Regions from separate parts of the Pseudarthrobacter sp. NPDC059871 genome, predicted to be linked through region 2. Evidence: riboswitches for the same ligand, from Rfam matches in the RefSeq annotation. Region 2 holds a riboswitch; each other region holds the start of a gene.
What was found. A riboswitch is a leader RNA that binds a small molecule or an ion and turns the genes downstream of it on or off. The one in region 2 is predicted to bind S-adenosylmethionine.
Positions count from the first base shown of each region.

Region 1 (3,266 bases), on a different contig from region 2:
AGTTGCGTGTCTGTTTCGGTTTCAGTGGTCATGATTCTTTCCTTCTCTTGTGCGGATGGTGATGGGACAAACTTCAGGACAGGCCCCACTCGGCGGCCAGCAGTTCGTAGGAGTGCACGCGGTGCCGGTGGCTGTGGGCGATGGTGGTGATCAGCAGTTCCTGGGCGCCCGTGGCGTGCTGCAGGGACCGCAGTTGGTCGGCCACCTGCGCCGGGCCGCCCACGAACCGCGTCTCCACCCGGTCCCGGATGAGGTCCGGAGCCCCCGTTTCGGGTGCGGCTGACAGCGCATCCAGGCGGCCGCCGTCACGGGGCGCAGGGTAGGGAATGGCGCCGTGGCCGGTGCGGATGCTGTGCACCCAGGCGGCGTAACCGGCGCCAAGGGTGCGGGCGGACTCCCCGCCGTCAGCCACCAGGACATCCGCGGAGACGGTGACGTATGGCTCCGCCAGCGCGGCCGACGGCTTGAAATGGGTCCGGTATTCTGCCACCGAATCCAGCACTGTGGCAGGGGAGACGTGGTAGTTCGCCCCAAACGGCAGGCCGAGTTTCCCTGCCAGCCGGGCGCTGGGACCGGCCGTTGAGCCATGGATCCAGAACTGGGGCGTGGTGCCCCGTGCCGGAGTTACCGTGATCTCCTCGCCGTGCCGGGTCCGGTAGCCGCCGGTGAAGAACCCGATCACGTCCTGGACGTCGCTTTCGAAGTTGTCCGCGTCGCCGGGTTCGCGGCCCAGGAGTTCGGCCTGGAGGCGGAATTTCCGCGGGAGGACGGAATTGAAGAGCCGCCGAGCCGCCGGGACCAGGAGCCCGTCCACCACCCGGGCTCCCTCGTCCGGCTGCGCCGCAGCGACCGCGCCCGCGGCGTGCGCGGGGCCGTCCGCATGCGTAGCACCCGCAGCGGAGCCGTGGGCGGCGGCGGGCTCCGGCGTCGTCCGTCCCGCATCCGTTGAATCCGCGGCCGGCGTGCTGGGCTGCCCCGACCGTCCGAACCCCAGGTCCAGCCGGTCCGGGTACAGGGCCGCGAGGGTGCCGATGTTCTCCGCCACCTGCAGCGGCCGGTAGTTGCCCAGGATGGTGGCGGCGGTGCCCACACGGATGGTCCGGGTGGCCGCCGCAACCAGGGCCGAGAGCACGTGCGGGGCGGAACCGGCGACGCCGGGGTTCAGGTGGTGCTCGGCCAGCCAGAAGCGGTGGTAGCCAAGGTCCTCTGCGGCTACAGCAAGGTCAATGCTGTTGCGCAGCGCGTCGCCGGCCGACTGCCCGGCAGGGACTGGACTGAGATCGAGTACTGACAGGGGGACGGGGGAAGCGGTAGGCATGGCATGACCCTACGAGCCGGCCCACCCTGTCCCAAGCGGCCCTGTCACCGGGCTCAACCGGGGGAAACAGGCCGTCACGGAGCCCGTTTCCGATGCTGGGCAAAAGTGCAAAGATGACGCCAAAAGCCGCTGTTTGACGCGGGATTTCCTGCGTTGACGCCGCGCGACAACCGCGTTTGTCAACGCATTGGGCCGGCTCCTACATTCAAGCCATAGGTCAAGAGTCAGCACGCCAAGGACCGGCTGGTGCTGCGGCAACCCTCAGGCATTTTGTGGCGGGGTGCTCCGGAAACAGACCTGGCCGCACCGCGGCAAGTGAATGTCGTCCCGGCCGCGCTGCGGCCCTGAAGAAGGAAACCATGGCTTCAACACCTGTCCCTGAACTGCGCTCCAAAATCGTTGCGCTCGAGCTCGACGGCGACGGCGCCCACCCGGCCGCGTGGCGCCGCGCGTCCCACCTTCCCGGCGCCCTCCTGGGCGGCGGCCGGATCCGGGAAACCGCCCAGGCCGCGGATATCGCAGGCTTCCACCTGGCCACCTTCCGCGATTCCCGCGTCCTGGATGCCGGCAGCACCGGCATCGCCGGCCGGATCGACGCCGTGCAGCGTGCGGCCTTCGCGGCCCCGCTGACCCGGTCCCTTGGACTGGTCCCCGAGGCGGGAACGCTGTTTACCGAGCCGTTCCATGTGGCCACGCAGCTGGCCAGCCTGGACTATTCCTCCCACGGCCGGGCCGGCTGGCTGGTCAGCGCCGCCAACGAACCCGCCGAGGCACGGTCCGTGGGCCGCCAGGCACTCGCCGAAGCCGATGTCCTGGCCGAGGCAGCAGACGTGGTGGAGGCCGGCCGCCGGCTCTGGGATTCCTGGGAGGACGGCGCTGTCATCCGGGACGCAGCCACCGGCCGTTACCTGGACCGGGACAAGCTCCACTACGCCGACTTCGACGGTGACAGATTCTCCGTGAAGGGCCCGTCCATCATTCCCCGGCCGCTGCAGGGGCAGCTGGTGGTCTTCGCACCGGCGGACCTGATCCCTGCCGTCGAAGCGGACGTGGCGCTCGCCGCCGCCGGTTCGGTGGACGGACTGGCAGCCGCGGCGGTGGCTGCAGCAGCGGCCGGAACCCCGCGCACCCTGGTGGAGCTCGACGTCGTCCTCGACTCCCGCGGCCAGTCCGCGGCGGAGCGCCTCGCGGAGCTTGATGCGTACGAACCCTGGCAGGGCGGCGCCCGGTACGCCGGCAATGCGGCAGGGCTCGTCGAGCTGCTGGTTGAACTCTTCCGCGCAGCAGACGGGGTCCGGCTCCACCCGGCCGTCCTGGACATCGACCTGCCCGAACTCGCCGCCCAGGTCCTGCCGGAACTGCACCGCGCCGGTGTGGCCGCGCCGCGCACCGGAACCACCCTGCGCGAAACCTTCGGCCTTCCCCGCCCCGCCAACCGCTACGCCGCGGCCTGAAAGAGAGCATCATGAGCACGCACCACCGCACCGCCGGCAACGGCCAGATCCAGTTTGGCGTCTTCTTCCAGGGCGTCAACCACACCACCGTCTGGAAGACCCCGGAGAGCGGTTCCCAAACCGACTTCGAATCCTTCCGCCGGGTGGCCCAGACGGCGGAGCGCGGCCTTTTCACCGCGTTCTTCCTCGGTGAGGGACTCCGCCTGCGCGAGCACCTGGGCCGGATCCACGACCTCGATGTCGCCGGCCGCCCCGATGCCCAGACGGCCCTCGCGGCCCTGGCCGCCGTCACCACCAACATCGGCCTGGTGGCCACCCAGAACACCACCTACAACGACCCCGCAGACCTGGCGCACCGCCTGGCCAGCCTGGACCTGCTCTCTGGCGGGCGGGCGGCCTGGAATATCGTCACCACGGACAACGCCTGGACCGGTGCCAACTTCCGGCGCGGCGGGTTCCTCAAGCACGAGGACCGCTATATCCGGGCCGAGGCC
Region 1 is NZ_JBHWJV010000002.1:214,777-218,042, forward strand. Features, by position in the region: gene ACFV4R_RS03755 (rhodanese-like domain-containing protein) at 1-32, opposite strand, end outside; gene ACFV4R_RS03760 (LLM class flavin-dependent oxidoreductase) at 74-1,318, opposite strand; SAM riboswitch class IV at 1,534-1,642, shown strand; gene ACFV4R_RS03765 (LLM class flavin-dependent oxidoreductase) at 1,678-2,772, shown strand; gene ACFV4R_RS03770 (NtaA/DmoA family FMN-dependent monooxygenase) at 2,784-3,266, shown strand, end outside.
Region 1: another riboswitch for S-adenosylmethionine. It lies ahead of ACFV4R_RS03765 (LLM class flavin-dependent oxidoreductase); the one in region 2 lies ahead of ACFV4R_RS01235 (aminotransferase class V-fold PLP-dependent enzyme).

Region 2 (3,266 bases):
TGCGGCCTCCTTCAGCTGATTCCCTGCGGGTACCGTCCGAATTTACCGCATGCACCCGGGTGCGGGCTTCCGGCTGTCAGTCGTCGAGGCAGGGAGCTGCGCCGGCAGTTCCCGGGGTGTTCGGTGCCCAGTGGGGGTAGGTCCTGGTGTCGTTGGCAGGCACCCATCGGCCGGCATCCACTACGTAGTCCCAGCCGAGCCCGTCGCGTCGGAGCTTTTCAATGCCTGCGAGGAGCCGCTGGGCATCTTCGAGCCGGGAGCCGACTCCGAAGCTTGCCCGCAGCGATCCCGATGGCAGGCCCAGGCGCTTCAGCAGCGGGTGGGCGCAGAATCGGCCATCACGGAGTCCCACACCGTGTTCGGCGGACAGGTAGGCGGCTACCAGGCCGGCATCGTAACCCGCCACCGAGAAGTTCACCACCCCGATGGTGTCCTTGTCAGGATCGGTGTCCTTGAAGATCTGGTGCACGGTGACGCCGTCGATCGCCTGCAGGCCTTCCACCAGGTAGGAACGGATGGCCGACTCGTGGGCGTGCCAGCGGTCCTGGTCCAGGCTCGCGATAACCTGCGTTGCCCGCGCCAGGGTAGCCGCACCCAGCACGTTGGGGGAGCCGCCCTCGTGGCGGGCCGGGCCGCTGGCCCAGCTGACGCCGTCGAGCTTTGCTTCCTTAACGGCGCCACCGCCGGCGAGGTGTGGAGTTCCAGCGTCGAGCCAGTCCGGGCGGCCCACCAGGACGCCGGCGCCAAAGGGCGCGTAGAGCTTGTGCCCGGAGAAGGCAAGGTAGTCGACGTCGTCGGCGCTGATGTCCACGCGGCGGTGCGGCGCCAGCTGGGCGGCGTCCACCACAATGCGGGCACCGTGCCGGTGGGCGAGGGCGGCAAGCTCCCGGATGGGTAGGATTTCGCCGGTGACGTTCGAGGCGCCGGTGACCGCCAGCAGGTTGACCCCGCCCTGCTCAAGCTCGGCACGCACGGACTGGATGGTCCCGGCGATCGTGTCGGCGGCAACGATGCTCCGGTGGGGGACACCCTGCCACGGCAGCAGGTTGGCGTGGTGTTCGATGTCCAGGTACAGGACGTCACCGGCGGGCTTGCCCTCCGTGCCGGGGAGGCAACCGGCGAGCAGATTCAGGGAATCGGTGGTGTTCCGGGTGAAGATGACGGAATCGTCGGGGCGGCCGCCGACGAACTCGCGGACGATGTTGCGCGCGTTCTCGTAAACGGAAGTGCTGATCTGCGATGCGTAACCCGCGCCGCGGTGGACGCTGGCGTAGAACGGCAGGATCTCATTGAGGTAGGCCGACACCACGGTCAGCGCAGGCGCGGAAGCCCCGTAGTCAAGGTTGGCGTAGCGTACGTGGCCGCCGGAGATCAACGGGGCCAGGATTTCAGCGCCGGTAACTGCGGAAAGCGGACGTCCGGCCGCGGCCAGGCGTTCATCCGAAACGCTTTCGGCGGCGATGGCGTTAATGGGGGAGTCGACGGCAGTAGTCATGGAGACCTCACTTCAGGACTGGACTCCGGCAGTGCTGGAATCCGCGCTTGCCGCATCCGCTCCGGACCGGCCTGGTCGTCACCCGGGGCACCCCACCGCGAATGGAGGGTTGCCGGCCAGCAAACCGGGGTTTAGCGCTGGCACTCGTGACCTGGATAAAACCATAGAACATGTGGCGGCCCGGTCTGAAGCCGGGAGGATTGTTAAGGGTTTTGTTACGCGCGGCCCCGAATCGGGCTTTCTTCGAAGATTACGACGGCGGGCGCCCCCTTTTGGAGGCGCCCGCCGTCGATTGTTCGGAAGGAGGCCGGCCTACAGGAGGTCGTCCAGGCCGGGGTTCAGCCGGTGCAGCACTTCGGTATGGAGGATGGAATTGGTGGCCAGGGCGTTCCCGCCGAAGGGGCCGTCCTCGCCCTCGAGGGAGGTGAAGCGGCCGCCGGCCTCCACCACGATGGGCACGAGGGCGGCCATGTCATAGAGGTTCAGTTCGGGCTCGCAGGCGATGTCCACCGACCCTTCGGCCACCATGCAGTAGGACCAGAAATCACCGTAGGCGCGCGTGCGCCAGACGTCCTCGGTCAGGCCCAGGAAGTCGTCAAGGTTGCCGCGTTCCTTCCAGCCACCCAGGCTGGAATAGGACAGTGAAGCGTCGGACAGGGTGGAAACGTCCGAGACCCGGAGCCGGGTGGCCGATGCAAGGGAACGGCCCATGTAAGCCCCCATGCCTTTGGCTGCCCACCACCGCTTACCCAGGGCGGGTGCACTGACGACGCCGACTACCGGCTCGCCCTCATCGACCAGGGCAATGAGCGTAGCCCAGACGGGAACGCCGCGGACGAAGTTCTTGGTGCCGTCGATGGGATCGATGATCCACCGCCGTGAGCCGTGGCCGGTGCTGCCGAACTCCTCGCCCAGCACGGCGTCGCGGGGGCGGGAGCGTGAGAGCTGGCCGCGGATGGCTTCCTCGGCGGCTTTGTCCGCATCGGTGACCGGCGTCAGGTCGGGCTTGGTCTCCACGTGGAGGTCCTGTGCCTTGAAGCGGCTCATGGTCTGGTCGTCCACGGAATCGGCCAGGACATGGGCCAGGCGCAGGTCGTCGTTATAGGTCGAAGCGGGTTGGATCATGGTTCCAAACTACCGTCTGGCGCCGGTTCTGCCGGGAGGTCGGCCGTGCCGGTTGGCGCTGTCAGCTGATGGTGCCGAGCTCCTTGGCCTCCTGGGCTTCCATCCTGGGATCGGCGCCGAGGAGCCGGCGGAGCGAAGCCAGGCGTGCTTCACCGGTGGGTCCTGCGTGTCCGCCGGCCACCCAGGCGTCGAGCCCGCAGTTGACGGCAGTGGCGGTGTGCTTGCAGCCGCGTTCGCAATCGTCTGTGCCCGGCGAAAGATCCGGGAACGACCTCAGGATCCGGTCCGGATCCACATGGGCGAGGCCAAATGACCGGATGCCCGGGGTGTCGATGATCCAGCTGCCGGGAGGGGAGTCGGCCAGGCGCAGGGCAAGGGCCGAAGACGACGTGTGCCGGCCCCGTCCGGTTACCGCATTCACACCGCCGGTGGCCCGTTCCGCGCCGGTCAGGGCGTTCACCATGGTGGATTTACCGACGCCGGAGTGCCCGAGCATTACGGTGACCTTGCCTCCCAGGTGTGCCCTGAGCCCGGCAACGGCGTCACTGTCCAGCCGGGCCGACAAACCGTCATCGGAGCGGGCGTCGATCCCTGACGCCTCCAGGTCGGCGGTCCGGCTGATGATGACCGGGAAGTCAAGGTGCGT
Region 2 is NZ_JBHWJV010000001.1:280,583-283,848, forward strand. Features, by position in the region: gene ACFV4R_RS01235 (aminotransferase class V-fold PLP-dependent enzyme) at 77-1,495, opposite strand; SAM riboswitch class IV at 1,534-1,647, opposite strand; gene hisN (histidinol-phosphatase) at 1,808-2,620, opposite strand; gene ACFV4R_RS01245 (ribosome small subunit-dependent GTPase A) at 2,682-3,266, opposite strand, start outside.

Region 3 (3,266 bases), on a different contig from region 2:
GCCACGCCCACCGTCCAGGCTGCGGCGCCCGTCAGGGTGTTGGCCCGGACATAGCTGCCGCCGGCGCCTACCTCCGTGACGGGTCCGGTCACCATTGACGAATCCTTCAGCTGCGCGTGGGCAGCCTCCGCCACGGCGGAATTGCCGGTCAGCAGCCAGCTGATGCTTGCCACTCCGGTGTCCCGGGTGCTGGTCCGTTCGTCCCACACCACCAGCGCAGTCTTCTGGAACTGGGCGGACGTGGCGGCTCCCACCACCTGGTCGAACCAGCCGGCCTTGACGTCCACCTCGGAGGCGCCCCCGGAGGAGGGGCTGTAGAACGCGGCGGTCTGCAGTACGAACGGTTTAGCACGCCCGGCCGAATAGTCGTTGTAGAAGTTTTCCCCGCCGGAGGCTGTGAGCATCTCCTGCAGCTCGCCCGGCCGGGGCACCGTGTTCACCGCCGCCCCGCCGGCCGTATCGTCGTGGAAGGCGGTCAGGCCCACCCAGTCCACGGCGTCATCGCCGGGATAGTACGGTTCGTAGGCGCTGTCGGCCCCGTCCCAGGTCCCGTCACCGTTGGTGTCGAGCAACGCGAAGCCCTCACTGCCGGGCGTGGGCGCGTTCCGGCTACGGGCGAAGGGATAGTCCTTGCCAAGGTACGGCTCCCACACCATCAGCGGGCCGCCGTCGGACTTCTTGAAGGCAGCGGACACCGCACGGAAGGCGTTCCGGTACGCGCCGGGCTGCTGGCCCCATTCCACCCAGCTGGCATTCATATCCGGGGCGAAACGAATGAGCACCTGCCCGGTAAAACCGGACGTCAGCCGCCGCACTTCGCCGGCAAAGGAAGCCGCCGCAGCGTCATCTATCTGGTCCAGGGGCACGCTGGGCTTCACGGTGAATATCGCGTGCGAGCCCTGCAGTGACGCCTGCTCCAGGAAGCCCCGGAGGTTGTTCTGCTCCGACGGGCGGTACGGCAGGGCGAGGTCGTGCCCGTAGGCTGCGGGGGAAGCGCCAAGCCGTTCGGCGAAACCGGCAGCGGAATCCTCACCCCATTCCAGCATTGCCCCGAACAGGGGTTTTCCCTCATCCGGGCTGAGGTCAGCCGCGCGGGCGGCACCTGCGGGCAGCACCACGGCACACGCTGCCAGCAGCAGGACGGCAAGGAATGTCCACCCCCTCGACGCGCCCGCGCGGAACGGACTGACCGAAGGCTTGGTGCGTCGTCGCGCGGATGTACGCGTGCTCATGGAACCCCCCGGTGCCGAAGACCTGGTGGGGCGGCGGCCCCACCTGTACTTTATCGGTCGCGGCCTGCCGGGAAAGCATGCAGGAAGCGTTGTAGAACCCGTCCACCTGCGGCAATGCCGTCGTCGGGCGCTTCCGCGAAAGGGCTCCGCACCCCTGTGACCCTGTGTTTCCGGTTCAGTTACGGAAGATGACGACGGCGGCGGTGCGGCTCCCGGCGGCAGGTGTTACGTTTTTGGGGAGTAATGAGTACCGGCACCAAGCCCTGACTGGCCGGTCGGCAACCCTCCTCCCACGGCGGGGTGCCTCAGGTGAATACTCGGCATATCGACCGATTCGAGCTGCAAGCGTGAGAGAAGGAGATCCGTCATGTCTGACGCACCTGTCCCCGAAGAGAAACTGTCCTACCGCCTGATCAGCGGCCCGGACGACCGCGCCTTTTGCGAGCGGATCTCGGCCGCCTTGGCGGAAGGGTATGTGCTGCACGGCAGCCCGGCAGCGACCTTCAACGGCAGCAGCGTCATCGTGGCCCAGGCAGTGGTGCTCCCGGCAGCCATCGCCTCCGCGGATGCCGCCGTCGCCACCGCCGTGGACAGCCTCGAATCCGCTACTGAAGAAACCGAATTCGACGGCGAGGGCCACGCATGAGCTACGCAGGAGACCTGACACCCCAGGAGGCCTGGGCCAAGCTGGAGCAGGGCGCCATCCTGGTGGACGTCCGCACGGAGGGCGAATGGGCGCACATTGGCATCCCGGACACCAAGGCCACGGACAACGATCCCCTGTTCATCCAGTGGACGTTCCCGGGCGGCATTCCCAACCCGGACTTCATTACAGACCTGGAGCAGCAGGGCCCGGAGAACCGCGGCACCGAACTGCTGTTCCTGTGCCGCTCCGGGCAGCGCTCCATCGCGGCGGCCACGGCGGCAACCCAGGCGGGTTTCACCTCCTACAACGTCCTGGAAGGCTTCGAAGGCGAACCGGACCGTTACGGCGAACGCACCGTCAACGGCTGGAAGAACCGCGGCCTGCCCACCAACCTCGGAAAGAACTAAGTGACCTTCAACGAAGACGCCGCCGGCTGGAGCCCTGACACCCAGGCCGTCCGCGGCGGGCTGGACCGCACCAACTTCCAGGAAACGTCCGAAGCGATATTCCTCAACTCCGGGTTCGTATACGAATCCGCTGCCGCTGCCGAGCGCGCCTTCACCGGCGAGGACGAACGCTTCGTCTACTCCCGCTACGGCAACCCCTCGGTGGCCACGTTCCAGGAACGCCTCCGCCTGCTGGAGGGCACCGAGGCATGTTTTGCGACGGCGTCCGGAATGTCCGCCGTCTTCACGGCCCTCGGTGCGCTGCTGGCTGCCGGGGACCGCGTGGTTGCTGCCCGGTCGCTGTTCGGCTCCTGCTTTGTGATCCTGAACGAGATCCTGCCCCGCTGGGGCGTGGAGACAGTCTTCGTCGACGGCCCGGACCTGGAGCAGTGGCGGTCCGCGCTGTCCGAGCCCACCACCGCTGTCTTCTTCGAATCCCCGTCCAACCCCATGCAGGAAATCGTGGACATCGCCGCGGTCAGCGAACTGGCGCACGCGGCGGGTGCCACCGTCGTCGTCGACAACGTGTTCGCCACTCCCCTGCTGCAGCGCTGCGGACAGCTCGGCGCCGACGTGATCGTCTATTCCGGCACGAAGCACATCGATGGCCAGGGCCGGGTTCTCGGCGGTGCCATCCTGGGCACCAAGGAATTCATTGACGGTCCCGTGAAGCAACTGATGCGCCACACCGGGCCCGCCCTGTCCGCGTTCAACGCCTGGGTGCTCACCAAGGGCCTGGAGACCATGGGCCTGCGCGTCAGCCACTCCTCGGCCACCGCCCTGCGGCTCGCCGAATGGCTGGAACAGCAGCCCGCCGTCAGTTGGGTCAAGTACCCGCTCCTGAAGTCACACCCGCAGTATGGGCTCGCCGCCAAGCAGATGAAGGCCGGCGGCACGGTGCTCACGCTTGAACTGGCGCCCTCGGGCGGGCGCTCCGGCAAG
Region 3 is NZ_JBHWJV010000005.1:77,117-80,382, reverse strand. Features, by position in the region: partial or broken gene opgC (OpgC domain-containing protein) at 1-1,232, opposite strand, end outside; SAM riboswitch class IV at 1,472-1,586, shown strand; gene ACFV4R_RS08570 (DUF1737 domain-containing protein) at 1,600-1,878, shown strand; gene ACFV4R_RS08565 (rhodanese-like domain-containing protein) at 1,875-2,285, shown strand; gene ACFV4R_RS08560 (O-succinylhomoserine sulfhydrylase) at 2,286-3,266, shown strand, end outside.
Region 3: another riboswitch for S-adenosylmethionine. It lies ahead of ACFV4R_RS08570 (DUF1737 domain-containing protein); the one in region 2 lies ahead of ACFV4R_RS01235 (aminotransferase class V-fold PLP-dependent enzyme).